One region of the Kitasatospora sp. NPDC056138 genome, then DNA from elsewhere that is predicted to be linked to it. Evidence: riboswitches for the same ligand, from Rfam matches in the RefSeq annotation. Region 1 holds a riboswitch; each other region holds the start of a gene.
The links. Region 1 has a riboswitch for cobalamin ahead of cobN (cobaltochelatase subunit CobN). Riboswitches for the same ligand answer to the same signal wherever they lie in the genome.

Region 1 (9,912 bases):
TCTGCCGGGCCCGCAGGATGGCGAGCACGATGTTGATCCGGTCCTCGCCCGTCGGGGCCTGGCCGAGGACGTGCAGGCCGTCCCGGATCTGGGCGTCCTTCACCTCGCACAGCCAGCCGTCGACGTGCAGCAGGAAGTCGTCGAAGCCGTCGTCCTCGGGGCGCTCGTCGAGGCCGAGGTCGTGGTCGAGCCGGGCGGCCTGGATCAGGGTCCAGATCTGGGCGCGGATCGCGGGCAGCTTGGCCGGGTCCATCGCGGCGATGTTGGAGTGCTCGTCGAGCAGTTGCTCCAGGCGCGCGATGTCGCCGTAGGAGTCGGCGCGGGCCATCGGCGGGACCAGGTGGTCGACCAGGGTCGCGTGCGCGCGCCGCTTGGCCTGGGTGCCCTCGCCCGGGTCGTTGACCAGGAAGGGGTAGACCAGGGGGAGGTCGCCGAGGACGGCGTCCGGGCCGCAGCCGGCCGACAGGGCGGCCGTCTTGCCCGGCAGCCACTCCAGGTTGCCGTGCTTGCCGAGGTGGATCACCGCGTCGGCGCCGAAGCCGCCGTCCTGCCGGGAGGCCGCGATCCAGCGGTAGGCGGCCAGGTAGTGGTGGCTCGGGGGCAGGTCGGGGTCGTGGTAGATGGCCACCGGGTTCTCGCCGAAGCCGCGCGGCGGCTGGATCAGGACCAGCAGGTTGCCGGAGCGGATGGCGGCCAGCACGATGTCGCCGTCCGGGTTCTGCGAGCGGTCCACGTACAGCTCGCCGGGCGCCGGGCCCCAGTGCTGCTCGACCTGCTCGCGCAGCCCGGCGGGCAGCTCGGCGTACCAGCGGCGGTAGTCGGCGGCGGGGATGCGGACCGGGTTGCGGGCCAGCTGCTCCTCGGTCAGCCAGTCCTGGTCGTAGCCGCCGGCCGCGATCAGGGCGTGGATCAGCGCGTCGCCCTCGTGCGAGTCGTCGTCGGCCGCGTCCAGGCCGGGCAGGTCCGTGCCGAGGTCCATGCCCTCCGCACGCAGGCGGTGCAGCAGCCGGACCGCGCTGGCGGGGGTGTCCAGGCCGACGGCGTTGCCGACCCGGGCGTGCTTGGTCGGGTACGCGGACAGCACCAGCGCCAACCGCCGCTCGGCGGCCGGGATGTGGCGCAGCCGGGCGTGCCGCACCGCGATGCCCGCGACCCGGGCGGCCCGCTCGGGGTCGGCGGCGTAGACGGTCAGCCCGTCCTCGTCCAGCTCCTTGAAGGAGAACGGGACGGTGATCAGCCGGCCGTCGAACTCGGGGACGGCCACCTGGGTGGCGGTGTCCAGCGGGGAGAGGCCGTCGTCGCTCGCCTCCCAGGCCGCGCGGGACCAGGTCAGGCACAGCGCCTGGAGGATCGGGCGGTCGAGCCCGGCGAGTGCCCCCGCGTCCCAGGCCTCCTCGTCGCCGCCCGCCTGCGCGTCGGCCGGGCGGGTGCCGCCGGCCGCGAGCACGGTGGTGACGATCGCGTCCGCCTGGCCCAGCTCGGCCAGCAGCTCGGGCTCGGCGCCGCGCAGCGAGGAGCAGTACAGCGGCTTCGGGCGGGCGCCCTGGTCCTCGATCGCCCGGCACAGGTCCTCGACGAAGGCGGTGTTGCCGCTCATGTGGTGGGCGCGGTAGTAGAGCACCGCGATGACCGGGCCGTCCGCGTTCCGGGGGGTGCGCTCCAGCGGGCCCCAGGCCGGGGCGGAGGCGGGCGGCGCGAAGCCGTGCCCGGTGAGCAGCACGGTGTCGGAGAGGAAGGCGCCGAGCTCGGCCAGGTTGGCCGCGCCGCCGTGCGCCAGGTAGGCGTGCGCCTCGGCGGCGATCCCGGCGGGCACCGTGGACAGCTCCATCAGCTGGGCGTCCGGCGCCTGCTCACCCGTCAGCACGACCACCGGGCGCGGGCCCGCGAGCAGCGCGTCCAGGCCCTCCTCCCAGGCCCGGCGGCCGCCGAGCAGCCGGACGACCACCAGGTCGGTGCCCTCCAGCAGGGCCGGCAGGTCCCCGGCGGTCAGCCGGGCGGGGTTGCCGAGGCGGTAGCCGACCGGGCCCCGGGAGGCACGGGCGCTCAGCAGATCGGTGTCCGAGGTGGAAAGCAGCAGGATCATGCGAAGGCCCTCCCGGCCAGGTCGGTGCTCCGAGCCGAAGGGCGCGCCGCCGCCGAGGACGATGGGCGGCAGGCGAGCGGCGAAAGGGGGAGCGAGGGAGCGGAAAACGTCAGCGTCGGCTCAGGGCGCCCGGAGCGTCTCCGCGGCCCGGCCGGGGCCGGGTCCGAGGGCGGGCGGGTCGCGGCAGCCCGTACGGGCACGCGGCAGCGCATAGGTCTCAGGCCTTCCTCGGGGTCCGCGCCCCGGGGGGTCCCCCCGGCCGGAGGCCGGGGAAGCATGGAGGACGGCAGGAGTTCCTGGCTCCCACGGCGTGAACCGTGGTCACAGTGGCGGGACCGCACCGGGTTTGCACCGGTTTCCTCCCCTTGGCGCCGTCGCTGGCGTGGACGGCCCACCAGGACCGTCCGGGAGCATCGTACGGGGTGGGGCTGAGCTGGGGGAGTGCCGACCGGAAGTGTGATCGGCGGGACGCTGCATCCGGACCGGCAATCTGTATGCTCGCCGCCATGCCACCCACACCCGACGCCGCCGCAGCGGGCCCCGGTGCGCCCGACCGCGGTCGTTCGGACGCCTGCCCGGGGGCCCTTCGTCTGCATACCGCCGACGACGGCGCGCTCGCCAGGATCCGCGTCCCCGGCGGCCTGCTGACGGTCCGTCAGGCACTCGCGCTCGCCGACGCCGCCGAGGAGCTGGGCGACGGCGAGCTGGAGACCACCTCGCGCGGCAACGTCCAACTGCGCGGCCTGCCTTCGGACTGCGGCCGCGAACTCGGGAGCCGGCTGCGCGCCGCCGGGCTGCTGCCCTCGGACACCCACGAGCGGGTCCGCAACATCGTCGCCTCCCCGGCCGCCGGGCTCGACGGGCTGGGCCACGCGGACGTGCAGTCCTGGGTGCGCGAGCTCGACCGGCGGCTCTGCGCGAGCGGGCCGGCGGCGCAGCTCTCCGGCAAGTTCCTGTTCGCCCTGGACGACGGGCGCGGTGACACCGCCGCCCTGGACGCCGATGTGACATTGATCGCAACCGCGGACGGCGGCGCCCTGCTGCGCCTCGGACGCGCCGCCACCGCCCGCCGGGTGCCCCCCGGTCAGGCGGTCGAACACGCCCTCGCCGCCGCCGAGGAGTTCCTGCGCGCGCTGCGGGCCACCGGCACCGCGGCCTGGCACCTGCGTGAGGTGCCGCAGCTGCTCGACCCGGGCCCGGAAGCCCTGCCCGCGCTGCCGGGCGCGACCCCGGCGCCGGGCGTGCTGCCCGGCGGCCTCTCGGTCGGCCTGCGCTTCGGCCGGGTCGGCGCCGCCCAGTGGCGGACCCTGGCCGCGGCCGCGGCCGACGGGCTCCGGCTGACGCCCTGGCGCGGCGTGGTGCTGCCCGGCGCGCCCGCGGAGCGGCTGCCCGTCCTGGCGCGCGCCGGGTTCCGCACCGACCCCGGCTCGGCCTGGGAGCGGGCCAGCGCCTGCACCGGCCTGCCCGGCTGCGCCAAGTCGCAGGCCGACGTGCGGGCGGACGCCGCACGGGCGTTGGACGCGGCGGCCCCGGGCGGCCTGCCCGTGCACTGGTCGGGCTGCGAGCGGCGCTGCGGACATCCGGCGGGGGAGTGGGTGGACGTGCTCGCCACTGGGCAGGGCTACCGGGTGACCCGGATCGGTACGTCGGTGGAACCCCCGGCAGCAGCACGCCCCTTGTCAGCGAACGTGACGACAGAGCAGATGGCCGAGGCAGTGGCCGAGGCCCGGAGGACGAAGTGATCGAGTACGAGAAGGACGGCGCGGCCATCTACCGCCAGTCCTTTGCCACCATCCGGGCCGAGGCCGAACTGGCCCACCTGCCCGCCGACGTGGCGCAGGTCGCCGTGCGGATGATCCACGCGTGCGGCATGACCGACCTGGTCGAGGACCTGCTCTGGTCGCCCGGCGTGGTCGCGAGCGCGCGCGCCGCGCTGCACGCCGGTGCGCCGATCCTGTGCGACGTGTCGATGGTCGCCAGCGGTGTCACGCGCAAGCGGCTGCCCGCCGACAACGAGGTGGTCTGCACCCTCTCCGACCCCTCGGTGCCCGAGCTGGCGAAGAAGATGGGCAACACCCGCAGTGCCGCCGCGATGGAGCTGTGGCTGCCCCGGCTCGAAGGCGCGGTGGTCGCCGTGGGCAACGCGCCGACCTCGCTGTTCCGCCTGCTGGAGCTGATCGAGGCCGGTGCCCCGCGCCCGGCCGCCGTGATCGGCGTGCCGGTCGGCTTCATCGGCGCCGCCGAGTCCAAGGAGGCACTGGCCGTGCACCCGTCCGGGCTGGAGCACCTGGTGGTGCGCGGTCGGCGCGGTGGCAGTGCGATCGCCGCTGCCGCCATCAACGCGATTGCGAGCGAGGAAGAGTGACGGACCATCAGGAGATCGGCACCGGACGTCTCTACGGTGTCGGGCTCGGCCCCGGCGACCCGGAGCTGGTGACCGTCCGCGCCGCCGCGCTGATCGGCCGGGCGGACGTGGTGGCCTACCACAGCGCCCGGCACGGCCGCTCGATCGCCCGCTCGATAGCCGAGCGCTACCTGCGTGGTGACCAGATCGAGGAGCAGCTGGTCTACCCGGTCACGGTCGAGACCACCGACCACCCCGGCGGCTACCGGGGCGCGCTGGACGAGTTCTACGAGGAGGCCGCCGCCCGGCTGGCCGCCCACCTGGACGCGGGCCGCACCGTCGTGGTGCTGGCCGAGGGCGATCCGCTCTTCTACGGCTCGTACCAGCACATGCACAAGCGCCTGGCGCACCGGTACCCCACCGAGGTGGTGCCCGGTGTGACCTCGGTGAGCGCCGCCGCCGCTCGGCTCGGCACCCCGCTGGTCGAGGCCGAGGAGGTGCTGACCATCCTGCCCGGCACCCTCCCCGAGGAGGAGCTGACCGCGCGTCTGGCCGCCACCGACTCGGCGGTCGTGATGAAGCTCGGCCGGACCTTCCCGACCGTGCGGCGGGCGCTGGAGCGGTCGGGCCGGCTGGCGGAGGCCCGGTACGTCGAGCGGGCCACCATGGCGGGCGAGCGCACCGCGCCGCTGGCCGAGGTGGACCCCGAGAGCGTGCCGTACTTCTCGGTCGCGGTCCTGCCGAGCCGGGTCGGGCTCGCCCCCGTCGAGCCGGGCGCCGTCGAGCCGGCTGATGTCGAGTCGGCCGCGGTGCCGACCGTCGTCGATCCGGTCGCTGTCGGCGAGGTGGTGGTGGTCGGTCTCGGGCCGGCCGGACCGCTCTGGCTGACCCCGGAGGCGCGCGGTGAACTCGCCGCCGCCACCGACCTGGTGGGCTACACCACCTACATCGACCGGGTGCCCGTCCGCCCCGGCCAGCAGCGGCACGGTTCCGACAACAAGGTCGAGGCCGAGCGCGCCGAGTTCGCGCTCGACCTGGCCCGGCGCGGACACCGGGTGGCCGTGGTCTCCTCCGGCGACCCGGGCGTCTTCGCGATGGCCACCGCCGTGCTGGAGGCCGCCTGCGAGGAGCCGTACCGCTCGGTGCCGGTGCGGATCGTGCCCGGCATGACGGCCGCGCACGCCGCCGCCTCCCGGGCCGGTGCCCCGCTCGGCCACGACTACGCGGTGGTCTCGCTCTCCGACCGGCTCAAGCCCTGGGAGGCGGTGGCCAAGCGGCTGCGTGCCGCGGCCGAGGCGGATCTGGTGCTCGCGCTCTACAACCCCGGTTCGCAGAGCCGCACCACCCAGGTCGGCCTGGCCCGCGACCTGTTGCTCGAACACCGCGCGCCCGACACTCCCGTGGTGATGGCCCGTGACGTGGGCGGCCCGACCGAGCGCGTGCGGACCGTGCCGCTGGCCGAACTCGACCCCGCCCAGGTCGACATGCGGACCATCCTGCTGATCGGCTCCTCGCAGACCCGGGCGGTCCGCCGGGACGACGGCACCGAGGTGGTCTGGACCCCGCGCCGCTACCCCTCGGCCTGAGCCGGCTCCGGCGGAGCGTCGGTCAGCCCCTGACGCTCCGCCGGAAGACCGCTTCGCGGCAGTGGCACCGCCGTCCGATAACCGGTCGGCGGGCGGCGGTCCGCCCGCTACCATCGCGGCTCATGACAGCCAACGCCGAGACGGCGGAGATACTCGACAGCGCCCTCGCCCGGATCACCGCCGGGTACGTCTTCCCCGAACGCACCGCCGCCATCGACACCGCGATCCGCGGCCACCTCGCCGCCGGAGCCTACGACGGCCTGACCGCACCGGAGTTGTGCGCCGCGGTCACCGCACACCTCCAGGAGGCATGCCCCGACAAGCACCTGAGGCTGCTCCACCAGGAGGAGCCGCAGTCGATGGAGGAGGAGCCGGAGGAGCTCGCGCAGGCGAACTTCGAGGCGATGGCCCTGGCGGCGAACCACGGTGTCCAGCGGGTCGAGCGGCTCGACGGCAACATCGGCTACCTGGACCTGCGCATGATCGGGGAGCCCGGCCCGGCCGCCCGCACCTTCGCGGCCGCCATGGAGATCCTCGCCCGCACCGAGGCCCTGGTCATCGACCTCCGGCAGAACCGGGGCGGCTCGCCCGAGGGCGTCGCCCTCTGGTGCAGTTACTTCTTCCCGGACGGCGACACCCACCTCAACGACATCTACGACCGGGTCACCGACTCCACCCGGCAGTACTGGACCTCCACCCACCTGCCGGCCCCCCGCTACCTCGACCGGCCGGTCTACGTGCTGACCAGCGGCTTCACCTTCTCCGGCGGCGAGGAACTCGCCTACAACCTGCTGGTCAACAAGCGCGCCACGCTGATCGGCGAGACCACCAGGGGCGGCGCCCACCCCACGGCCCGGATCGCCGTCAGCCCGCACATCACCGTCACCGTGCCGACCGCCCGCTCGATCAACCCCGTCACCGGCACCAACTGGGAGGCGGTGGGCGTCGTACCGGACATCGCCGTCCCGGCCGACCAGGCGCTGGAGGTCGCCCTCCGGGAGGCGGCGAGCCTGCTCGCCGGGTAGCCCGTGCGGGGGCGGGCGGCCCGCCCCCGACCGTCCGGGCGGTGGGTGTCAGGGGGCGAGGCCGGCCAGCCAGGCGAGGGCGCCCGGGACGTCCGGGGTGGCCGGGACGCCCCGGGGCAGCTCGGGGCGCCGGACGATCACGACCGGGAGGCCGAGTTCGCGGGCGGCCGTCAGCTTCGGAGCGGTGGCCGCACCGCCGCTGTCCTTGGTGACCAGGACGTCGATCCGGTGCTCGCGGCAGACGGCCCGTTCACCGTCCAGGGTGAACGGGCCCCGGTCCAGCAGGACCTCGGTGTGCGGGGGCATCGGTGCCTCGGGGGCGTCCACCGAGCGGGCCAGGAAGTAGTGGCCGTCGAGGTGCGCGAAGGCGGCCAGCCCCTGACGTCCGGTGGTCAGGAAGACCCGGCGGCCCAGGCCGGGCAGTGCGTCGGCCGCCTCGGCCAGCGAGTCCACCGGATGCCAGCGGTCCCCGGAAACCGGCACCCAGCTGGGACGCCGCAGCGCCAGCAGGGGAACATGTACCTCGGCGGCTGCCTCGGCCGCATTGCGGCTGATGGTTCCGGCGAAGGGATGGGTGGCGTCGATGAGCGCGTCCACGTGCTGCTCGCGCAGCCAGGCGGCCAGCCCCGACGGTCCGCCGAACCCGCCGATCCGCACCTCCCCGGCGGGCAGCCGGGGCTCGGCCACCCGGCCCGCGAGCGAACTGGTCACCCGCAGCGGTGGCGCACCCGCCGGCTGTCCGGCGGCGAGCCGCTCGGCCAGTCGCCGGGCCTCCGTGGTGCCGCCGAGGATCAGGACGTGCCGCACGGGCATGGGAACTCCAGGGGATGTACGTGGCTGAGACGGGAGGCCGCGCCGCACAGCTCAAGAGCAGCGGGCTGCGGCACGGATGGACGACGGGCGCCTGCGCGACGGCGGCGACCGCCGCCGCGTACACGGCACTGCTGACCGGGGAGTTCCCCGACCCGGTGACGATCACGCTGCCCAAGGGGCAGCAGCCCGCCTTCGCCCTCGCCGTGGAGGAACTCGGCTGTCACGGGCAGGAGTTGACGGATCGTCAGGAGGGTGTCGGGGGGCGCGCCTGGGCGATGGCCGGCGTGGTCAAGGACGCCGGGGACGACCCGGACGTCACCCACGGCGCGCTGATCCGGGCCACCGTCCGGCACGCGCCGCCCGGGAGCGGGACGGTCTTCCGCGCCGGGCCCGGCGTCGGCACGGTGACCAAGGCCGGACTGCCGCTGCCCGTCGGCGAACCCGCGATCAACCCGGTGCCCCGGCAGATGATGCGGGACACGGTCGCCGAGATCGCCGCCCGGCACGGCGGCAGCGGGGACGTCGAGGTCGAGATCTCCGTCGACGACGGCGAGCGGATCGCCCGCTCCACCTGGAACCCGCGGCTGGGCATCCTCGGCGGCCTGTCCATCCTCGGCACCACCGGCATCGTGGTGCCCTACTCCTGCTCCGCCTGGATCGACTCCATCCGGCGCGGTGTGGACGTCGCCCGCGCCGCCGGGCGCACCCACGTCGCCGGGTGCACCGGCTCGACCTCCGAGCGGGTCGCCACCGCCGTGCACGGGCTGCCCGAGGACGCCCTGCTCGACATGGGCGACTTCGCCGGGGCCGTCCTCAAGTACCTCAAGCGCCATCCGGTCCCCAGGCTGACCGTCGCCGGCGGTTTCGCCAAGCTCTCCAAGCTCGCCGCCGGCCACCTCGACCTGCACTCCGCCCGCTCCCAGGTCGACAAGGGCTACCTGGCCGAACTGGCCGAGCGGGGCGGCGCGGACCCGGCCCTGACCGCCGCCGTCGCCGCGGCCAACACCGGTCTCGAAGCGGTCCAGCTCTGCTCGGCCGCCGGGGTGCCGCTCGGCGACCTGGTCGCCGAGGCCGCCCGCGCCACCGCACTCGGCGTGCTGACCGGTGCGCCGGTCGCGGTCGACGTCATCTGCATCGACCGCGCCGGAAACATCGTCGGCCGGGCCGCACCGGCCGGTGGAACCCACCGGAGCCGACCCGGCCGGCCCGGCGCCGACTAGCTGCCGCACGGCTCGTGCGGCCGCTCGCGTTCCGGTGAGTACAGGTGGCTGTCACGGAACTGTTCGGCCCCGAGGGTCCGGCCGACCAGGATGACGGCGGTCCGCAGCACCCCGGCCTCCTGCACCCGCGCCGCGATGTCGCCGAGCGTGCCCCGCAGCACCAACTCGTCCGGGCGGCTGGCCATCGCGACCACGGCGGCCGGGCAGTCGGCGCCGTAGTGCGGCAGCAGCTCGTCCACCACGCTGTCCACGTACCGCGCCGCCAGGTGCAGGACGAGCAGCGCACCGCTGCGCCCGAGGGTGGCGAGGTCCTCGCCCTCCGGCATCGGCGTGGCCTGCCTGGCCACCCGGGTGAGGATCACCGTCTGGCCGACCGTCGGCACGGTCAGTTCCCGCTTCAGCGCCGCCGCCGCAGCGGCGAACGCGGGCACGCCGGGCACCACCTCGTACGGGATGCCCGCCGCGTCCAGCCGGCGCATCTGCTCGGCGACGGCGCTGAACACCGACGGGTCACCCGAGTGCAGTCGGGCCACGTCCAGCCCCTCCTCGTGGGCGCGGACGATCTCGGCGATGATCTGGTCCAGGTTCAGCTGGGCGGTGTCGACCAGCCGGGCGTCCGGCGGGCACTCGGCGAGCAGCTCGCGCGGCACCAGGCTGCCCGCGTACAGGCAGACCCCGCTGGCGGCCAGGATCCGCTGGCCGCGCACGGTGATCAGGTCGGCGGCGCCGGGACCGGCTCCGATGAAGTGGACGGTCATCAGGTGTGCGCTCCCTGGGTGTTGGTGCGGGCCTGGTGCCGGCCCGTGCTCTGCGGTTCTTCGGGTGCTGCGGGGCCGGCCGG
Region 2 (9,912 bases), on a different contig from region 1:
GGGCGCCTCCACCGCGCAGCGGAACTGGTACGCACCGCAGCCCGCGCCGACCAGCATCCGCCGGAACAACTCGCCGCCCTGCTCGAAGGCCGACCGCACCCTCGGATCCGGCGCCTCCTGCGCGCCGTTGGGACTGCCGTACAGGTTGCCGTCCAGCAGCAGGTCGATGTGGCGCAGCGTCAGGCCGTTCTCCCTGGCGCGGACCAGTCGGGGGACGAAGTCACCGGAGAGCTCCTCGCCCTGGTACGGCAGCAGCTGGGTGCGGAGCGAGGGGTTGAGCAGGTAGCGGTCGCGGGCGGCGGTGTCGGCCGGGTCGAGGTGGTGGAGCAGGCAGAAGTCGGCGAAGTCACCGGGGTGGAACATCCTGGCCTGGACGCTGCCGTACGCCTGCTGCGCCTCGGCCAGCAGCACGGCGGTGTCCAGCAGGTAGCTGTCGAAGTCGGCGGCGTCGGTCAGCCCCCAGGGCCGGGCGTGCTCGAAGTCGGCGTGGCAGGTGAGGATGCCGGTGACGAAGGTCTGCTCGCTGCGGCGGCGGGACTGGGGCTGGATCCGGTCCCGGCCGGACGCACCGACGGTGCAGCGGAAGGTCCGGGGGGTGTGGCTGTTCCGCGACATCTGGTGCTCCTGTGACCGGGGTGGCGGCGGGATGCCGCTTGGTCCTCTTCCTCCCCATCCCCGCGAGTCGCACACGTACGGCGTGTCACAGCTCAGTAACCGACCGTGAGTCCTCCACGGCCGTGCGGCACCGCCCTGCATCGCCTGGCGTCGCCCGGGACCGGACCGGGGGGGTGCCCGAAGGGCGGCGGGGAACCGCGCGCCGGACCCTGCGGGGCCGGTCGGGCGGTTCCCCCGGAGCGTCACAGCTGCGGGCGCGGGACCCTGGCGAGCTGGCGGGACTGGGCGACCAGGCGGCCGGACTCGTCCCAGACCTCGGCGTCCTCCTCGAAGTAGCCGCCGGCCAGGTTTCGGGTGGAGTGCACCACCCGCAGCCAGCCCGGGACCGGCCTGGCCCGCAGGTGGACCGTCAGCTCGACGGTCGGCGCCCAGCCGGGCATGCCGAGGTCGAAGGTGACCGGCGGCAGCGCGTCGGCGACCAGCAGGAGCATCAGCGGGTCCGGCTCACGGCCGTCGGCCAGCTTGAACCAGCCCTGGATGCGGCCGGCCTTGGCGGGCTGCCCGAGGGCCCAGCCGACGGTCGCCGGGTCCAGCCGCAGGTCGAACCGCTCCAGCAGCGCGGCCTGCGAGATCATCGCCCTGGGCGCCTCGGCCACGCTGACGCACCGCTCGGGCGGCGGGAGCTGCGGCGGGGTGGCGGTGGTGTGCACGTCACCCTCGGCGGTGGTCAGGTCGCCGTGACTGGCGATGACTCTCAGCCGCTCCTTGCCGCCCTGGACGATCGAGGCGGTGCCGGTGGAGAGGCTGCGCCCGCGGCGGACCGTCTCGGTCCGGACCTCGACCGGTCCGGGGGTGGCGGCGGAGAGGTAGTAGCCGCTGATCGAGATCGGGTCGGCGTGCGCACCCCCTGCTCCGTCGGGAGCGGGGTCACCGTGCCGGAGCGAGAGCGCGTGTCCGGCCACCGCGAGCTGCAGGCCGCCGTTGATGCCGCCGCCGATCTGCCAGCCCGCGTCGAACTCACCGTCGTAGTGGCCCGGCGCCCCCGGGCACGGGGTCAGGGCGATGCCCCGGTCGAACTCGCTTCGGATCGCGGTGGTCATGGGTGGTTCGCCCTTCGCTGCTGCAAAGTTACCGGTCGGTAGTCAACATACGCCACCGTCCCGGGGCATGCGAAGGCCCGCTGGACACAAGATCCAGCGGGCCTTCGCAGAGCGAGGATCCGAAGCGGTCAGCTACGGCGGATCGTCGGCTTGAGCTCCATGAACCGCGCGAGCAGACCGTTGACGAACGCCGGGGAGTCGTCCGTGGAGAACTCCTTGGCGATCTCGACCGCCTCGTCCAGGACGACCGCGTCCGGGACGCCGTCCTCCCAGATCAGCTCGTACGCGCCGAGCCGCAGGACGTTGCGGTCCACGATCGGCATCCGGTCGAGCGTCCAGCCCACCGCGTACTGCGAGATCAGCTCGTCGATCCGGCGGGCGTGCTGGACGTACCCCTCGATGAGCTCCATGGTGTACTCACCGACCTGCGGGGTGCCCTCGTCCGGCTTCGGCTCGCGTGCGCGGGCGACCCAGTCGGCCAGCACCCGCTGCGGGTCGACCCCGCGGTGGTCGGCCTCGAAGAGGATCTGGAAGGCCCTGGTGCGGGCCTTGCTGCGTGCAGCTGTCACTGTTACTTGACCCGACCGAGGTAGCTGCCGTCACGGGTGTCGACCTTGATCTTCTCGCCGGTGACGATGAAGAGCGGGACGGCGATCTCGGCGCCGGTCTCCAGCGTGGCCGGCTTGGAGCCACCGGTGGAGCGGTCGCCCTGGACGCCCGGCTCGGTGTGCGAGATGACCAGCTCGACGGAGGCCGGGAGCTCGATGTACAGCGGCGAGCCCTCGTACATGGCGACCAGGGCGTCGAAGCCCTCCAGCAGGTACTTGGCGGCGTCACCGACGACGGCGGGGTCGATGTGGACCTGGTCGTAGGTGTCCGTGTCCATGAACACGAACTGCTCGCCGTCCTTGTAGGAGAACTGCATGCCGCGCTTGTCGACGTTGGCGGTCTCGACCTTGGTGCCGGCGTTGAAGGTCTTGTCGACGACCTTGCCGGTCAGGACCTCCTTGAGCTTGGTGCGCACGAAGGCCGGGCCCTTGCCGGGCTTGACGTGCTGGAACTCGACGACGGACCAGAGCTTGCCGCCCTCCAGCTTGAGGACCATGCCGTTCTTGAGATCGTTCGTGGAAGCCACGGGCGCACTTACTCCTGATATAGCTGTCAAGGAACCAAGGGGGTTGGCGTCCCGGGGCCGTGGCGGCGAAGCCGCGGCCTACAGGGCGAGGAGCTCCTTGGTTGTGATGGTGAGCAGCTCGGGCCCGCCCTCTTCGAGGGGGCGTACGACGAGCGTGTCCTCGATCCGGACCCCGCCCTTGCCCGGGATGTGCACCCCAGGGCCGACGGTGACCGGCACGCGGTTGTCCAGTTTACCCATGTCGGCGGGACCGAGGCGCGGCGCCTCCCGGATCTCCAGGCCGATTCCGTGTCCGACCGGCCGCGCGGAGCGCTCGGTGTGACCGGCCGCCTGCAGGATCTCCCGGGCCGCCTGGTCCGGGACGTGCTGCGGGACGCCGGGGCCGAGCGCCTCCCGTCCGGCCCGCTGGGCCCGGAAGACCAGCCGGTGGAGCTCCACCTGCCAGGGCGCGGGGGCGGCGCCGATCACGAAGGTGCGCGCGGTGGAGACCCCGTACCCCCGGTACTGCGCGCCGAGCACCACGGTGAGGAAGTCGCCCTCCTCGACCCGGCGGTCGGTGGGCTGGTGGGCCTCCTGGCCGGAGTGGGTGCCGGTGCCGACGGAGACCGGGAAGGCGGCCCGGTCGGCACCGTGGTCGATCATGCGGCGCTCCAGCTCCATCGCCAGGTGCCGCTCGGTGCGGCCGACCAGGATGGACTCCAGCAGCTCGCCGAGCGCCTGGTCGGCGATCTCGGCGGCGATCCGCAGGTCGGCGATCTCCTGCTCGTCCTTGACCACCCGCAGGCGCTCGACGGCCCGGCCGAGGTCCGTCAGACGCACGCCGGCCAGCTGTTCGGTGACGCCGCGGTGACGGCTGACGGTGAGGTCGTGCTCCTCCACGCCGAGGTCCCGCACCCGCAGCCGGCCCGCCGCCTCGGCGGCGGCCAGCGCGGTGTCGCCCTCCCCCGGGACGGCGAGCCGGGGGATGTCCTCGCCGATCGGGTGCTCGCCGACGTCGTCCGGCGGCAGGTCGTCGGGAAGGGCGAGCAGGACCCGTTCCCGGGTGAGCAGCAGACTCGCCCCGCAGGGCGGACAGCCGGTCAGGTAGCGGACGTTCGCGGAGCGGGTGATCAGCGCCGCGTCGACCCCCGAAGCACTGCAGTGCTCCCTCAGCCGCTCCCGCCGGGCCGCGTACGCATCAGACATGGCCCCGAGCCTACGGAGCCCGACCGGCCACCGCCCGTTCAGCGGGCCGACGGGCGGACAGCATGACCGGATCGGGTGGCGGCCCGATCTGCCTGGACGCCCCGGGCCGCCCGCAGCGCGGCCGCCACGCTCGCGGTGATGTCGGTGACCGGGTAGAGCACCTCGCGGACCGTCCGGTCCCGGTCGACCACCAGGGTCAGCCGCTTCAGCCTGGTGGTCCCGGCAGCCCGGAGGGTGGGCAGCCGGAGCGCGCCGGTGAGGCCGAGCCCGAGGTCGGAGAGGAGCGGGAAGCCGAGGCTTTCGGCCTCGGCGAAGGCGCGCTGCTCGTCCGGCCGCTGGGTGGAGACCCCGTGCACGGCGGCACCGGCGGCGGTGAACTCGGCGAGCCGGTCACGGTAGGTCAGCGACTCCAGGGTGCAGCCGGGCGCGCCGGGCACCGCCGACCAGCCGGGCGGGTAGGACTCGGGGCGGACGAACGCCCCCGGGAAGCAGTACAGGACGGTGGCGCCGCCGGCCGCGACCGGGTCGTGCGGTTCGCCGTCGGCCCCCGGGAGCAGCAGTTCGGGGATCCGGGTGCCGAGCAGGGCGTGCACCCGCTCGGCCTCCCGGGACGCCTCGACGGTGGTGGCCGTGGGCTCACCCGTCCCCAGCAGCCAGCTGTCGCCCCAGTCCTGGAGCGCGACCAGCACCGGCAGCAGCGCCCGCCCGCGCGGGGTCAGCCGGTACTCGTGGCGCAGGGGCCGCTCCTGGTACGGCTGGCGGGTGAGCACCTGAGCGTCGACCAGCAGGCGCAGCCGTTCGGCCAGCACCTTCCTGGAGAGACCGAGCTCCTGCTGGAACTGCTCGAAGCGGGTCAGCCCGCGGGCCGCGTCACGGATGATCAACAGCGTCCAGCTGTCCCCCACCACGTCCAGTGCCTGGGCGATCGAGCAGTTGACGTCCTCCGGGTCGCCGCGTCGGACCACCTGGCCACCTCCGGGATGTGATCGGGATCGGGCGTTGACCCTGACTCTGCCAGGCTGCCATAGTCAGTTCCCAAAATGAACTGACAAGGGGGCGAAGATGCGCGGCAGGAGCGAAGCGGCTGGGCAGGGGGGCGGCGGACGGTCCGGCGGTGCGCTGCGGGCCGTACCGAAGGTGGTGTGGCTGCTGGCGGCGGGGTCCTTCGTCAACATGGTGATGGCCTTCACCTTCGTCTACCTCTTCGTCTACCTGACCGACGGGCGGGGGCTGAGCACGGCCGGGGCCGGGACGGTGGCCGGTCTCGGCGGCATCGGGCTGGTGGCCGGCAACTTCACCGGCGGCTGGTTCGGCGACCGCTTCGGGCACCGCCGCACGCTGCTCACCGGGGCCGCGGTCTCCGGCGCCGGACTGGTCGCACTGCCCGCGCTGCCGACGGCCGCCCTGCTGCTGGTGCTGCCGGTCTGCCAGTACGCGGCCGGAACCGTACGGGCGGCCAACTCGGCGCTGGTCGCCGAGACCGTGCCGCCGGGCGACCGGCGGCAGGGCTTCGCGGTGATGCGGTTCGCGTCCAACGCCGGGTTCACCGTCGGGCCGCCGCTCGGCGCACTGGTGGCGACCCACTGGTCCTACGAGTGGCTGTTCCGTGCCGACGGCCTGGGATCGCTGCTCTTCGCCGTGTACGCCGCGCGGGTGGTGACGGCCGGCCGGCCCCGCAGCCGGCCGGCCGCCGCCCGGAGCGGACTGTGGACGGCCCTGCGGGCCAGGCCCGCGCTGCTGGTGCTGCTCCCCGCGATCGTCGTGGTCGACACGGTCTACCGGCAGCAGTACTCGACCCTGCCCGTGTTCCTGGCCGACCACGGGATCGGCACCGGCGTGTACGGCCTGGTGCTGGCGGTCAACGGCGGGGCGATCCTGCTGCTGGAGTTGCCGGCCACCGTCGCGCTGCGCGACCGGGCGCCGCTGCGGATCATCGGGACCGGTCTGCTGCTGGTCGGTGCGGGCTTCGCGGCGCTGGCCTCGGGGGCGTCGGTGGGCACCGCGGTGGTCATGATGCTGCTGGTCACGGCGGGCGAGATCCTCTACAAGACCCCGGCGACCGCCTATGTCGCGGACAGCGCGCCGCAGGAGTTCCAGGGCCGCTTCCAGAGCCTCTACGCGGGGGCCTCGACCAGCGGCACCGTACTCGCGCCGCCGCTCGGCGGGGCGCTCTACCAGTCCGCGCCCGGCCTGCTCTGGCCGCTGTGCGCCGGATTCGCCGCCCTCGCCGGGCTGGCCGTGTTCGCCGCTGCCCGGCCCACCGCCGCCCGCCTGCGTTCCGGGCGCGGGACGGCGGACCTCCCGCGCCCGGAGCGCTCAGCGGGTGGGCGGGCCGCGCCGGCAGGCGCGGAGCGGGACGTGTCGATCCCCCGCTCGTAACCGCCCGCCGCCCGCCGCCCGGACGATCAGGCCCGGCCGGCGCCGGAGCGAGCGGACGGCGCGTCCACGGCGCGGCCTACTCCGTCGACCAGCGCTGCTCGACCTTGGCGAAGCGCCAGTAGCCGACCGCCGCCACCCAGACCACGACGAACAGGCCGACGATCACGAACCCGACGTTGTCCAGGCTCAGTCCGGCGATCCAGCCCGTCACCGGGTCGGTGAGGTCGAGCTTCTCGTGCAGCACGCCGACCAGTTCGATGGTGCCGATGATGAAGGCGACCGCGATCGACAGGCCGGTGATGGTCAGGTTGTAGTACACCTTGCGGACCGGGTTGGAGAACGCCCACTGGTACGCGAAGTTCATGAAGGTGCCGTCGAGGGTGTCGAACAGGCTCATCCCCGCCGCGAACAGCAGCGGCAGGCAGACGATGGCGTACCAGGGCAGACCGGCCGCCGCGCCCGAACCCGCCATCACCATCAGGGTGACCTCGGTCGCGGTGTCGAAGCCGAGACCGAGCACCATGCCGACCGGGAACATCTGACCGGGGCGGGTGATCGAACGGGTGGCACGGGAGAGGATGCGGTTCATCAGACCCCGCGAGTTGAGGTGCGCCTCCAGCTCGCTCTCGTCGTACCGGCCCGCGCGCATCGCCCGGAACACCTTCGCGATGCCCACCAGCGCGGCCAGGTTGAGCGCCGCGATCAGGTAGAGGAAGACCCCGGAGGCGGTGGTGCCGACCATGCCGAGCACCTGGTGGGTGGTCGACTGATCGTCCATCAGCGTCCCGGCCAGCGCCGCGCCTCCGGCCACCAGCGCGGCCATCACCACCACCATCGAGGAGTGCCCGAGCGCGAACCAGAAGCCCACCGAGACCGGGCGCTTGCCGTCGGCCATCAGCTTGCGGGTGGTGTTGTCGATGACGGCGATGTGGTCGGCGTCGAAGGCGTGCCGCATGCCGAGGGTGTAGGCGGTGATGCCGAGGCCGACCCCGTAGACCTGGGTGCCCACCTCGTACTTCTCCGGCACCACCAGGAAGATCAGGGTTCCGAAGGCCAGCACGTGCATGGCCAGGATCACGGCCATCAGACCGGCGGTCCGCACCGTGTCCTCGCGCTTCCAGCGGAAGGCCGGCAGGGCGGGGGCCGCCGCCGGGGCGGTCTCGATTCCGGGCAGGGTCATCTGCGGGTCACGCTCCAGCACCTCGTGGATCACTTCGTGAGATGCCGTGGCCGGTCTCCTGGCTGACGGGTCGAACGCACCCGCACCCGGCCTTCCCGGACGCGGCTGCGTCCAGTGGCCGCCCGGCCCTGGCAGGGACGGGGATGGTGCCGGTACTTCCCGATCACAGTGGCGAGGGCCGCTCCGGTCTGAGACCCCTGAGGGTCTGTCACCGGTCTTCCCGAACACCACGGCGGGGACAACCGTAGGGGTCCGCGCGCCACCGCTGCAAGCCTGCACAGCTGTGCAGGTGTCCGGTATCACAGGGGTCTGCTGCGAGAATGCGAGGCATGCATCTCGTCCCCGCCGACCGCGCCGACCGCAGGACCATCGACGGGCACCGGGTCTGCGAGGCCATCGCCGCGATCGGCGACACCGAGCACGTCCGGGCCTGGGCCGAGCGCTTCGCCCTGCTCGCCGACCCCGGACGGCTCTCGCTGCTGCTGGCCCTGTACGAGACGGGACCGCTCGCCGTCACCGACCTCGCCGTCGCCACCGGAATGCGCGACCCCGCCGTCTCCCAGGCGCTGCGGCTGCTGCGCGCCGGCGGGCTGGTCAGCGGCGAGCGCGACGGGCGGATCATCCGCTACCGGCTGGTCGACACCGCCGTCGCCGAGGTCCTGGCCCACGGGGTGCTCGGCCACCAGGACTGACCCGGCCGCACAAGTCGTCCGTCCCGCGTCGCTTTATGCCTGATACATACCTTGTATCCTTTTGGTGTCACCCGACAACAGCCCGGGTTCGTCCCCGCAGGCAGGCGAGGGAGGCCGACATGGCAGCGGAGCCCGACCGGAGCACTCCGGAGAAGCGAGGACGCCTGAGCCGCCCCCTGGTGCTCTCCGCAGCCGTCGCACTGGTCGACCGGGAGGGGCTGGCCGCGCTCACCATGCGCCGCCTGGCCGCCGAGCTGGGGGTGGAGTCGATGGCCATCTACCGCTACACCCCGGGCAAGGAAGCCCTGGTGGACGGTCTGGTCGAAGCCTTCTTCGCCGAGGTGAACGCCCTGCTGCGGACCTCGGCCGAGGCCACCGAACCGGCCGAGGGCGGCCAGGCCTGGCGCGCGGAGCTGCGCCGCATCGCCCGTACGTTCGCCGTCGTGGCGCACGCCCATCCCGAGATCCTGCCGCTGGTGGCCACCCGCCCGCTGAGCGTCCCGATGGCCCGCCGACCGGCCCCGATGCTGCAGCTCACCGAGCACGTCTTCGCCGTGCTCGGCCGGGCCGGGTTCGACCACACCACCTCGCTCATGGTCTACCGGATGTTCGTGGCCTGGAACCTCGGCTGCCTGCTGGTCGACAAGCGCCAGGTGATCGACAACCCGGACGAGCCGGACCCGATGCTGCGGCTGGGCCTGCACCGGCTGGCCGCCGACCAGTACCCGAGGCTGCGGGCACTCGTCCCGCTGCTCGCCGACTACGACGACCAGCAGGAACTGCTGGACGGGCTCGACAGTCTGCTCAGCCGAATGCCCGACGCCCCCCTTGACGCGTTCTACGACGGAAGAGCAGGCTGAGGATACGAGGTACACATAGGACATATCCCTACACAGGCCGCGCCGTCGTCGACGTCTGCGACGAGCGCTCCGACGGCGCCCCCGGAAGAGGTCGCCATGTCCACTCGCGACACGATTCTCCGGGTCCGCGTCACGGCCACGGACCCTGCCACACTGCACGCCCTCCTCCGCGAGAAACGGCCGGACGTCGGCGGACGCCCCAGTCGCGGCGCGGACGAGAGCATCAGCGTCGAGGCTTACGTCTCCCCGGACGAAGCCGAGGCGCTCCAGCGCGAGGGCGTGACGGTCCAGGTGATCGAGGACGCCTCCGCCACCGGGCGCGCCCGCCAGGCCGAGGTCGGGCAGGGCAACCGGTACGCCGCCGGGGAACAGGTTCCGCGCGGCCTGGGCCTCAAGGTGCAGGACTGACCTCAGGAGGTCGAGATGTCGTACCTGAACACCGCCGAGGTCGACTCCGCGGTGACCAACCTGTCGACCGCGTACCCGGCGCTCTGTCAACTCCTCACCCTCCCCGAGACCTCGGTCGAGAAGACCGCCTGCCACGCCCTGCGGATCGGCACCGCCCCGACCGGCACCCGGGACTGCGCCGTGCTGATCGGCGGGGTGCACGCCCGCGAATGGGGCAGCTGCGAGATCCTCGTCCACCTCGCCGCCGACCTGCTGGAGGCGTACCACGTCGGCACCGGCCTGCGCTACGGCGCCGCGAGCTTCGGCTCCGCACAGGTGCGCGCCGTGGTGGAGGGCCTGGACCTCGTGGTCTTCCCGC
Region 3 (9,912 bases), on a different contig from region 1:
ACTCCTCACGGCGGCAGCGGTGGCCGGCGGGCGGGGTCCCGGATCGGCCGGGCGGTCCCGTCCTACCGGCCCTCCTGCCGGTCCGCCGGGCCCTTCAGTTCGACCGTGTTGCCCTGGGGGTCGTAGAGGTACACCGACGGGCCGGTGCCGAGGGCTCCCTTGCGGGTGCCGAGCGGTCCGATGCGGACGCCGTGCGCCCGTAGGTGCTCCAGGATCGCGGGTTCGTCGTAGTGGGCGAGGCGCAGACACAGGTGGTCCATGTTGTGCCCTTGCGCCCCCGGGGCCCGACCGCCCTGCAGTCCGAGCCTGCCGTCCACCCGGACCAGGTCTATCAGCGAGGCACCGGCCCTGAGTTGGACCATCCCGAGGTCGTCGCGGCGGGTGTCGACGGAGCAGCCGAGGACGTCGCAGTAGAACCGTTCCATGGCCTCCGCATCGATGACGCGGAGAACAACGTGGTCGATGGCGTCGATCTCGATCATTTCGGCTGCGCTCCCTGGTGTTTCCCCGGTGACGAGTCCGCCGGAGGCGGCGGGGGTGATGTCTTCCATGGTCCGCCCGGCACCGAGGCCCATCAAGGCGTGATCACGATAGGATCGTTGAGTCGAGCTAAACGATGGGGGCGACATGTGGGAGCGGCACGAAATCGAGGTGTTCCTGACGCTCGCCGAGGAGCTGCACTTCGGTCGCACCGCGACGAGGTTGCGGCTCACCACCGGGCGGGTCAGCCAGACCGTCAAGAAGCTCGAACACCGCATCGGGGCGCCCCTGTTCGAGCGGACCAGCCGTGTCGTCCGCCCGACGCCGATCGGCCGGCGGCTCGCCGAGGAGCTGGCACCGATCGTCGCCGACCTGGAGCAGGCGCTGGGCCGGGCGGCCGAGGCCGGGCGCGGCGTCACCGGGGTCCTGCGGGTCGGGTTCATGGGCGCGGGCACCGAACAGCTGCTCCTGAAGGCCGTCGGCCTGTTCACCTCCCGCCACCCCGACTGCGAGGTCCGCATCCACGCGGCCCAGATGGTCAACTCCCGGCCGCACCTGCTGGACGGCAGCATCGACCTCGTCGTCGCCGGGTACCCCTACCCGGGCATGGCGTGCGGTCCCGCCCTGCTGTCCGAGCCGCGGATGCTCGCGGTGTCCGCCGACCACCCGTTGGCGCGGCGGGAGTCGGTGTCGCTCGAGGACCTCGCCGACCATCCGGTGATCCAGCTCCCCGCCGACCTGGCCGAGGAGTTCCGGCAGGACCGTACGCCCAGCCGCACGCCGTCGGGACGGCCCGTCCGACAGGGGCCGGTGGGCCACGGCTTCGCCGAGATCCTCACCCTCGTCGCGATGGGCCGGGGCGCCTACCCCGTCGGCGAGAACGCCTCCAGGTACCACCCCCGCCCCGACATCGCCTACGTCCCGTTCCACGACGCCCCGCCCGTCCGGTGGGGGCCGGTCTGGCCGGAGGCCAACTCCACCGCACGCGTCCTGGAGTTCGTCAGAGCCGCCGTCGACGCCAACTGCGGCAGCGCGTAGCCGGAACCCGGCGACTCCGGCCGGAACACCGTCCAGCGGGCCACCCGGCCCGCACCCGACCGACCGCCCTCCGCACTCCGTGCGCCCTACACGGGCATCACCCGACTTCCGTGTCGCCGCCGTGAAGTGACGGCGAGTCAGGAATGATCGACGGTCGGGCGGCACCCGCCGCTCAGGCCGCCGGCGTACCAACCCTGAAGCCCCACGGTCCGCAGCCTCGGGACGGCGGAGCAGCGGGGCGGCGCAGTCGAGGATGCCGGACCACGGCGCCGCAGGACCCCGGCCTGCGGCACTCCGAGGATCGGGGCGGGTGGAGGCGGCGCGGGAGCGGTCGGAGAGGTCAAGGGTGCAGGTGACGGAGACGTCTGACATGGCATCAGGTGGCGAGCAACCCCTTCTCGCACTGACGCGTACATGGCATCATCGGAATCCGACGGTACCGGCCGAGCCTCCGGAGCGAGTACCCCACGTGCTCCCGCGGTCGCCGCCGTCCGGCAGGGACCGACCGCCGGGGCACCGCAGGGCCATGCGGCAGACCACGGCATCCGACCCCCGACACGCGGGTGACCGCCCGGTCCCCGGCAATTCCCGGCCCCCGGCACCTCCCGCACGTGTCTCCGCCACCCCCACCCCCTTCTCCCCCCACCCCCCACGGAAGGCCAACTCATGCCCCGGAAACGCCTGGCGACCATCGCCGCCGGAGCGACGGTCCTGGCCGTCGCGGCCGTACTCCCCGCCGCCTCGGCCCTGGCCGGCACCAGCACCCCGCAGACCGTCGGCCGTGCCTCGCAGAACACCTCGGTCGTCTACCGGATCCCCACCCACCACCGGCAGGACGCGCAGACGCTGATCAGGGCCGGCTACGACCTCCTGGAGCGCCGACAGGGTGACGACCTGTTCGTCCTGGGCGGTCCGGGCACGGACGCGGGCCTGCGCCGCCTCGGCTTCACCCCGACGGTCGTCGAGACCAGGCAGCAGTCGACCCCCGGCAAGGAGCGCACGTCCCATGGCACCGCAGGCGTGGACGACACGTACGACGGCGGCTACCACACCGTCGACGCCCAGTACGCTCACCTGGACCAAGTCGCCTCCCAGCACCCGGACATGGCCACGGTCGTCACCTACGGACAGTCCTGGCTGAAGCAGACCGGAGCCGGGGGCCGCGACCTCAGAGCCGTCTGCATCACCAAGATGCAGCCGGGCGACTGCCGGCTCGACCCGAACTCGGCAAAGCCCCGTTTCTTCCTGATGAGTCAGATCCACGCCCGTGAGCTCACCACCGGAGAGGTCTCCTGGCGCTGGATCGACGAACTGACGAACGGCTACGGCAAGGACCCGGACATCACCAGGCTCATGGACTCCACCGAGATGTGGGTCGTCCCGATCGCCAACCCGGACGGCGTGGACATCGTCGCCCAGGGCGGCGACAACCCCGTCCTGCAGCGCAAGAACGCCGACGACTCCAACGGCTCCTCGTGCCAATGGGACGGCCAGCCCGGCGTCGACCTGAACCGCAACGCAGGCACCCACTGGGGCGGCCTCGGCACCTCGGACCAGCCCTGCAGCGAGGTCTACCTCGGTCCCGCCGCCGACTCCGAGGTGGAGAACACCGCGCTGGAGAACCTCTTCCGCAAGCTGTACCCGGCGGTGCGCACCGGCACCGGCGACAGCGATCCCGCACCGGCGGACGCCCGGGGCATGATGATCAGCCTGCACAGCGACGCGAGCATGGTCCTCTTCCCGTGGGAGTCCGACCACACCGTGCACACCGGGAACGACGCCGCGCTGCGCGCCCTGGCCGGCCGGCTCGGCTCGATCACCGGCTACCAGTCCGGGCAGGCCGGCGAGATCCTCTACGACGCGTCCGGCGGCACCGACGACTGGACCTACGACAAGCTCGGCCTGGCCAGCTTCACCATCGAGATCGGTGACAGCGACGGACGCGGCTGCGACGGGTTCACACCGTCGTACTCCTGCCAGGACGGCTACTTCTGGCCGAAGATGAAGCCCGCCCTGATGTACGCCGCACAGCAGGCCGCCGCACCGTACCAGTCGGCGTCCGACGCTCCGACGCGCCGGCACTGAGCAGCCCGAGCAGCCCGACGCCCTCGACTCCGAGCGGAGCCGAGGGCGTCGGGGGCGTCGGAGTCGCAGGGCGGGACACAGACGGCATTGGCCGACCGGCCGCCCGATCGACTGACTGACCGGCAGTCACGCGGCCTGCGGCCTGACCCTCGGTCAGTCCGCGGTGGCGATCAGCGGCTGCAGCAGGATGTCGGGCTTGGCCCGCTGGAACGCGTTCAGGTGCCACTTGTCGGCGAACAGGGCCAGTAGCACGTTGTCCGAGCGGCGGGTCATCACCTCGGCGTCGGTCAGCCTGGACTTGCCCAGCTCGGCGGCGCCGTCGGCGTCGGTGACCCGGGCCAGCTGGTAGGAGAGCCGGTCGAGGGTGATCGGGGACGAGAACTCGTGCTCCATCCGGTGCAGCACGACATCGAACTGCATCGGGCCGACCGCGGCCATCACCGGTGCCTGGTCACCACGCCGGTCGGAGACCAGTACCTGGACCACGCCCTCCTCGTCCAGCTGGGAGACACCCTTTCGGAACTGCTTGGAGCGGCTGATGTCCTTGGGCCGGGCCACCGCGAAGTACTCGGGGGCGAAGGCCGGCAGCCCGGGGAACTCGGCCTTCTTGCCGGTGTAGAGGGTGTCGCCGACCCGCAGCGCGCTCGCGTTGATCAGGCCGACCACGTCGCCGGGGTACGCCTTGTCCACGACCGTGCGCTCCGCACCGAAGACGGTGTGCGCGTACTTGGTGGCGAAGGAGCGGCCGCTGGCCGCGCGGGTGACGTTCATGCCGCGCTCGAAGACGCCGGAGCAGACCCGGACGAAGGCGATCCGGTCGCGGTGCGCCGGGTCCATGTTCGCCTGGATCTTGAAGACCAGGCCGGAGAACTCCTCGCCGACCTCGCGGCTGCCGCCCTTCGCCAGCGGGCGGGGGCTGGGCGCCGGGGCCAGGTCGACCACGGCGTCCAGCAGCAGCTTCACACCGATGTTGGTCAGCGCGGCACCGAAGAAGACCGGGCTGATCTTGCCAGCCTCGAAGGCCTCCTGGTCGTAGCCGGGACCGGAGGAGAGAACCAGCTCGAGCTCCTCCAGCGCGGTCTCCCAGTCCTCGCCCTCCTGCTCGGCGGCCTGGTCGGCGGTCAGCACCTCCTCGATGGCGGCGTGCGTACCGGCCGGCACCTTGGTGTAGCGCAGCATCTGCCCGGTGTTCTCGGCCTCGACCAGGCCGCGCAGGTTGCCCGCGCTGCCGACCGGCCAGACCACCGGGACGGGGGTGATGCCGAGGTGGGTCTCGATGTCCTCGAGCAGGGTGAGCGCCTCACGGCCCCGGCGGTCCCACTTGTTGATGAAGGTGATCACCGGGACACCGCGGTGGCGGCAGACCGCGAAGAGCTTGCGGGTCTGCTCCTCCAGGCCCTTGGCCGCGTCGACCAGCATGATCGCGCAGTCGACGGCCGCCAGCACCCGGTAGGTGTCCTCGGAGAAGTCGGCGTGGCCGGGGGTGTCGACCAGGTTCATCACGTGATCGCGGTGGTCGAACTGCAGCGCCGCCGAGGTCACCGAGATGCCGCGCTCGCGCTCCAGCTCCATCCAGTCGCTGGTCACACCGCGCCGGCCGCCCTTGGCGTGCACCGCGCCCGCCGAGGTGATCGCCCGCGCGTGCAGCGCCAGCGCCTCGGTCAGCGTGGACTTGCCCGCGTCCGGGTGGCTGATCACGGCGAAGGTCCGACGACGGCCGGCCTCGTTGAGGATCTGGAGGACAGGGATGGACTGTTCGTTGCTCACGTGTTCCCTCGGGTGCGGGTGGACATCAGGCCGGTGGCACCTCTCCGTACCTGTCGAGCCGGGTGTCTGGTCCGCAGGCCCAAGGAGCGAGTCTAGTCGGCCGGAGGGCATGACCCCCAACGGGCCCGATCCGCCTCGTCGGACCTCCGTGGTGAGGAGGCGGCCCCCGGCGGGCCGATGCCCGCCGGGGAGTGCGGGAAGGTGCTCAGGGAGTGCGGCCGGCGCCTACACCGGGCGCTCTCCGGGGGCGGCCGGCTCGGGGACGACGGGCATGAGCCGCTCGCGCAGGAAGTCGACCACGCGCCGGCGTGCGTCGAGCGCGGGGTGACCCGGCCGTTCACGGAGCTCGGCGGTGAGTACGGAGTGGGCGCGTCTTCCGAAGCCTGCGGTGTTACCGGGGGACGAGTCGAGTTCGATCACTTCGAAGGCCGTACCCAGACGCTCGCGCAGGGTGTCGAAACGGTCCTTCGGCACGGCGCCGTCATGGCTGAAGCGCAGGCCGAGGACGCACAGGCCCGAGGTGGTGGTGCGGGCGGCGACCCGGGCGAGCTCGTCCTCCGAGACCCCGGGGTCGCGGCGGCGGGCGGCGCCGAGCGCCAACGGGAGGGAGGGCTGGCTGAGCACGGGGGCCAGGACCGCGTCGTCCACGGCGGCCGCCAGCGCGAAGCCGCCGGTGAAGCACATGCCGATGACGCCGACGCCCGGTCCGGGGGTGCGCCCGGCGAGGTCACGGGCCAGCGCCCGGAGGTACTCGGCGAACGGGCGCCGGGCGTCGAGCGCGAACGCGCGGAACTCGGCGGCGACGCAGAGCCGCCCGAAGACGCGGAGGCCGTACCCCGCGGTGGCCGCCCTGCCCGGGACACCGAACGGTGACGGTACGACCACCGTGAACCCCTGGTCGACGAGATGGTCGGCGAGTCCCAGGACCTCGGGGGTGAGACCGGGTACCTCGGGCACGAGCACCACCCCGGGCCCGGAGCCCTTCTCGTAGCAGTCGTAGGTCTGCCCGGCGGCGCTGAACGGGGCACGGCCCCAGCCGGTCAGCCCGGACCTCGGTGCGGAATCGGCCATGGCCGTCTCTCCTCTCCCATACGGCTCGCTACGGCTCACTGCGACTTGCTTCGGCCCACTACGGCTCACCTGCAGCTCACTACGGCTCCGACCCGCCCGGACGGTCCCGGACGGTCCGGTCCCGGACCACGGCCCGCCGGGCCGGTGGCAGCAGCACGGGCGGCCACCCGCTGCCGGCCGACGGCCAGACGGATCGGCGAGGGGCGAGCACCCAACAGCCCCGGCACCGCCGGGGGAGGATCGCCGCGGCGCCGGATCCGCCGGGCGGGGATGCCCGCCTCGGCGGGGAGGCCGGGTAACCCGGCGGCGCGGGACAGCACACCCCGCACGATAACGCGCTCGCCGCCGCCCCGGGCCGACTCCGGCCAGGACGTGGCCGACTCGCCGCCCGCACCGACGGCTCCGACCCGGCACCGGTACGGGCCCCACGCCCGGCGGCGAGCCTCGGGGATCGCCGGACCGCCGCCGACCGGTGGTCAGCAGCGGCCGACGGCGGTCAACAGCGGTCAGCGGTGGCCGGAGTGGCCGGTCAGGACGCAGTCACCGCAGAACGCTCCCCTGCGGCCGGGTGCGGCACGGTAGATCAGGCAGCAGCTCCGGCGGCGGAACGACCCGTCGACGACGGCTCCCGCGCCCGCGAGGGCCGGGTGGCGCAGCAGGTGGGCCAGGACGGCGCGTACCCGTGGGGCGTGCTCGGGACGGGCGGCGGCGAGCACCGTGGCGGCGCCGTTGAGACCGGAGGCGGCGTTGCCGCGCAGGATGTGTTCACTGACGCCGAACGCGGCTGTCGCACTGGCGAGTTCGGCGATCGCCCCGCCGAACAGGCCGCTGCCCAGCGCGTCGGCGAGGCCGGCCTCGGTGTCGAGGGACCGGGTGACGGTGTCCCTGGCCCGGGAGAGCGGGAAGGCGCTTCCCAGCTGTGGCTGCCAGCGCAGCCGGGCCAGTGCGAGGGGTTCCGCGCAGCCGTCGAGCACGGCCAGGGCCAGCGCCGGGGAGAGGATCCGGGCGGCCAGGCCGAGGTGGACCACGGACGCGGCGACCCGGGTCTCCACGGCGTCCGTGGCCTGACCGCCGCCCGCGGCCAGGAAGGCGCGGACGGCCTGGACCCGGTCCGCGAGGACCGATGCGTCGGTGAGGAGCTCCCCCATCGACCGCCACGGTGGCTGCGGCGGCTCGTCCGGGTCGTGCTGGTCCAGGGCGAAGTACGGTCCCAGCGCTTCGAGTTGCGCTGGGACCGGGTTCCCGTGGGAGGGGAGGGTCACGCGGCCACCGGATCCGGCGAGCCGGCCGGGGCGGGTGACTCGGCGGCCGGCTGGAGCAGGCGCTGCGCCATCGGGGCGAAGACCAGGCCGATGGTGGACCACATGATCAGCTGGGCCGCGACCGAGTAGAGGCGGAAGGAGAACAGCACGTCGGCCGGGAAGCCCGGGTAGACGATCGCCCCCTGGGAGTTCTCCAGCGGCAGCGGTGTCTCGGTGGGGTGGTTTCCGAAGGTGTGGACGTTGTCGGCGAGTTGGCCCAGCGACGGCAGCAGGGCCATCACGATCCCGATCGCGACGGCGTAGCCGCCCGCCGCGAGCAGGGTGGCGTTCCAGTTGCCGAACCGGGCCTGGAGTCGCTGGCCCAGCCAGACGGCCGCCACCAGGAACACGATCGAGCACAGCACCATCACCAGGTAGAGCGAACCGCGCTCCTTGATGGTGTCCGGGTGGCCGATGGCCGGCGGGTTGGCCGGGTACTTCACGAAGGGCACCAGGTAGAAGCCGACGAACCCGCCGCCGGCGACCAGCAGGGACAGGCTGCGGGCCCGCAGCCGGCCGACCCGGCCCAGGCACAGCAGGTAGGCGACGGCGAACAGGGCTCCCATGGCCGCCCCGAACAGGATCATGCCGGTCCCGATGCCGACATTGGCCTGGACGGTACGGCTGAAGAGGTCCGGTCCGGCGGCTTCCACCGGAAGGCCGGCGGCCTTGTCCAGCAGTTCCTGGGCGGCGTCACGGCCGCTCTCGTAGTCGATGGCCTGGTTGATCTGCGGCTCGGCGAAGATCCGCGCGAAGACGAACGCGAGCAGGCCGGCCACCGCGCCGGCCAGCAGGCCGCGCAGGATGATTCTCTTTTCCATGATCAGCTGTTGTCCCGGCCCCGGTCAGTGGCAGGGGAAGCCGAGGAAGTGGCGGGAGTCGTGGACGAATTCGTGGATGTGCATGTCGTTCCCGAAGACGGAGACAGCACCCTGGTCGACGCCGATGAAGTAGTAGGCGAGGAGTGCGAGGAGCGCGGTGCCGATCAGCCACAGAGCGGCTCTGGCATTGGGGACCACCACGGGCGTGGCGATGGTTCCGGGCGCGGACAGACTGCTCACAGTGAGCCCTCCTAGCGGGATCGTGCGTCCCTGTTCGTTGGAGCGGGCGTGACGGGGAGTGTCTGACTTGCCCACTGCCCGGCGGGCGGTGGACTCACAGTGGCGCGACCGCGCCGGATTCGCACCGGCTTCCTCGAACCATCACTTGTAAGGGGAGGTTAAGGGCGGCTTGTACGAACGGTCAACGCCTTCGCGGCACCCCGGGGCCGCGACGGCCACGGCTTTGGGACACGCCGGGTGCTGCGCCCCGGCGCACACCGGAAGCCGGCCCGACGACACCGCAGGCCGCTTCGCCACCAGTTGACGGACCGTCACTTCTGCGGCAGGGTCACACCCGGGATGCGGTGAGCATCCGAGACCACGGTGTGCAGGAACCCGGTGCGATTCCGGGGCGGTCCCGCCACTGTGACCGGGGAGCGACCCCGGCCGACGACCGCTGTGCAGCGGTCGGAGGCCCCGGGACGCGTGGATCCGGGAGTCAGAACACTGACCCGTGGTTTCTCCGGAGGTCGGGGCGCGGACCCCACGAGGAGGTTCTGCGGTGTCATCGGTCAGGGCTGCCCGCACGGCGGCCGTCGACGTCGTCCTGTGCCGCGGCTGCTGCTGCGGCAGTGCCGCGAAACGGCCGGGCACCGACCACCTGGGTCAGCTGTCCGCACTCGCCGAGGCCGTCGAGGACCTCCCCGCCGCGAACCTGGTGGTCACCGACTGCCTGGGACCGTGCGAACTGGCCAATGTCGTCGTCGTCCGCACCCGGGGGCGGCTTCCGGGCGAACGGCCGACCGCACCGGTCTGGCTCGGCAACGTGACCGACCCCGCCGACACGGCCGGCCTCTGCGCCTGGGTCCGGCGGATCGGGCTCGGCATCGAGCGGTTCCCGCACGACGGACCGCTGCCGCCCGCACTGGAGTCGCTGCGCATCCCCACTCCCGGCCCCCGGCGGACCATCAGGACGAGGAGGACGGCGACGGCGACGGGACGGCCGGCCCTGGCGGACAGCACGGGGGGCACCCGGCAGAGGTCGTGAACCCTGCCGGCCGGCCGGCTGGCACTCCGGGTACCCTCCAGTGCAGCGAGTTCAAGGTCACACTCCTGGGCACTGATAGAGC

Region 2: it holds a riboswitch for cobalamin, as region 1 does, so the genes downstream of both, ACFC1R_RS25330 (HoxN/HupN/NixA family nickel/cobalt transporter) here and cobN (cobaltochelatase subunit CobN) in region 1, are expected to answer to the same signal.
Region 3: it holds a riboswitch for cobalamin, as region 1 does, so the genes downstream of both, ACFC1R_RS13265 (CbtB-domain containing protein) here and cobN (cobaltochelatase subunit CobN) in region 1, are expected to answer to the same signal.

Annotation. Positions count from the first base shown of each region.
Region 1 covers NZ_JBHJVK010000037.1:10,615-20,526, reverse strand. The annotation lists gene cobN (cobaltochelatase subunit CobN) at 1-2,083, opposite strand, end outside; cobalamin riboswitch at 2,351-2,503, opposite strand; gene ACFC1R_RS22180 (cobalamin biosynthesis protein CobG) at 2,590-3,825, shown strand; gene ACFC1R_RS22175 (precorrin-8X methylmutase) at 3,822-4,448, shown strand; gene ACFC1R_RS22170 (precorrin-2 C(20)-methyltransferase) at 4,445-6,013, shown strand; gene ACFC1R_RS22165 (S41 family peptidase) at 6,136-7,038, shown strand; gene ACFC1R_RS22160 (cobalt-precorrin-6A reductase) at 7,087-7,851, opposite strand; gene ACFC1R_RS22155 (cobalt-precorrin-5B (C(1))-methyltransferase) at 7,872-9,071, shown strand; gene cobM (precorrin-4 C(11)-methyltransferase) at 9,068-9,829, opposite strand; gene cbiE (precorrin-6y C5,15-methyltransferase (decarboxylating) subunit CbiE) at 9,829-9,912, opposite strand, start outside.
Region 2 covers NZ_JBHJVK010000046.1:8,998-18,909, reverse strand. The annotation lists gene ACFC1R_RS25365 (hypothetical protein) at 1-615, opposite strand, end outside; gene ACFC1R_RS25360 (acyl-CoA thioesterase) at 858-1,715, opposite strand; gene nusB (transcription antitermination factor NusB) at 1,844-2,284, opposite strand; gene efp (elongation factor P) at 2,287-2,850, opposite strand; gene ACFC1R_RS25345 (M24 family metallopeptidase) at 2,929-4,035, opposite strand; gene ACFC1R_RS25340 (winged helix-turn-helix transcriptional regulator) at 4,074-5,000, opposite strand; gene ACFC1R_RS25335 (MFS transporter) at 5,098-6,414, shown strand; gene ACFC1R_RS25330 (HoxN/HupN/NixA family nickel/cobalt transporter) at 6,491-7,594, opposite strand; cobalamin riboswitch at 7,625-7,841, opposite strand; gene ACFC1R_RS25325 (ArsR/SmtB family transcription factor) at 7,924-8,286, shown strand; gene ACFC1R_RS25320 (TetR/AcrR family transcriptional regulator) at 8,406-9,146, shown strand; gene ACFC1R_RS25315 (hypothetical protein) at 9,243-9,554, shown strand; gene ACFC1R_RS25310 (M14 family metallopeptidase) at 9,570-9,912, shown strand, end outside.
Region 3 covers NZ_JBHJVK010000016.1:60,260-70,171, forward strand. The annotation lists gene ACFC1R_RS13230 (VOC family protein) at 63-482, opposite strand; gene ACFC1R_RS13235 (LysR substrate-binding domain-containing protein) at 628-1,518, shown strand; gene ACFC1R_RS13240 (M14 family zinc carboxypeptidase) at 2,185-3,603, shown strand; gene ACFC1R_RS13245 (peptide chain release factor 3) at 3,757-5,370, opposite strand; gene ACFC1R_RS13250 (dienelactone hydrolase family protein) at 5,596-6,441, opposite strand; gene ACFC1R_RS13255 ((2Fe-2S)-binding protein) at 6,948-7,703, opposite strand; gene ACFC1R_RS13260 (CbtA family protein) at 7,700-8,563, opposite strand; gene ACFC1R_RS13265 (CbtB-domain containing protein) at 8,588-8,803, opposite strand; cobalamin riboswitch at 8,839-8,961, opposite strand; cobalamin riboswitch at 9,172-9,292, shown strand; gene ACFC1R_RS13270 ((2Fe-2S) ferredoxin domain-containing protein) at 9,345-9,830, shown strand.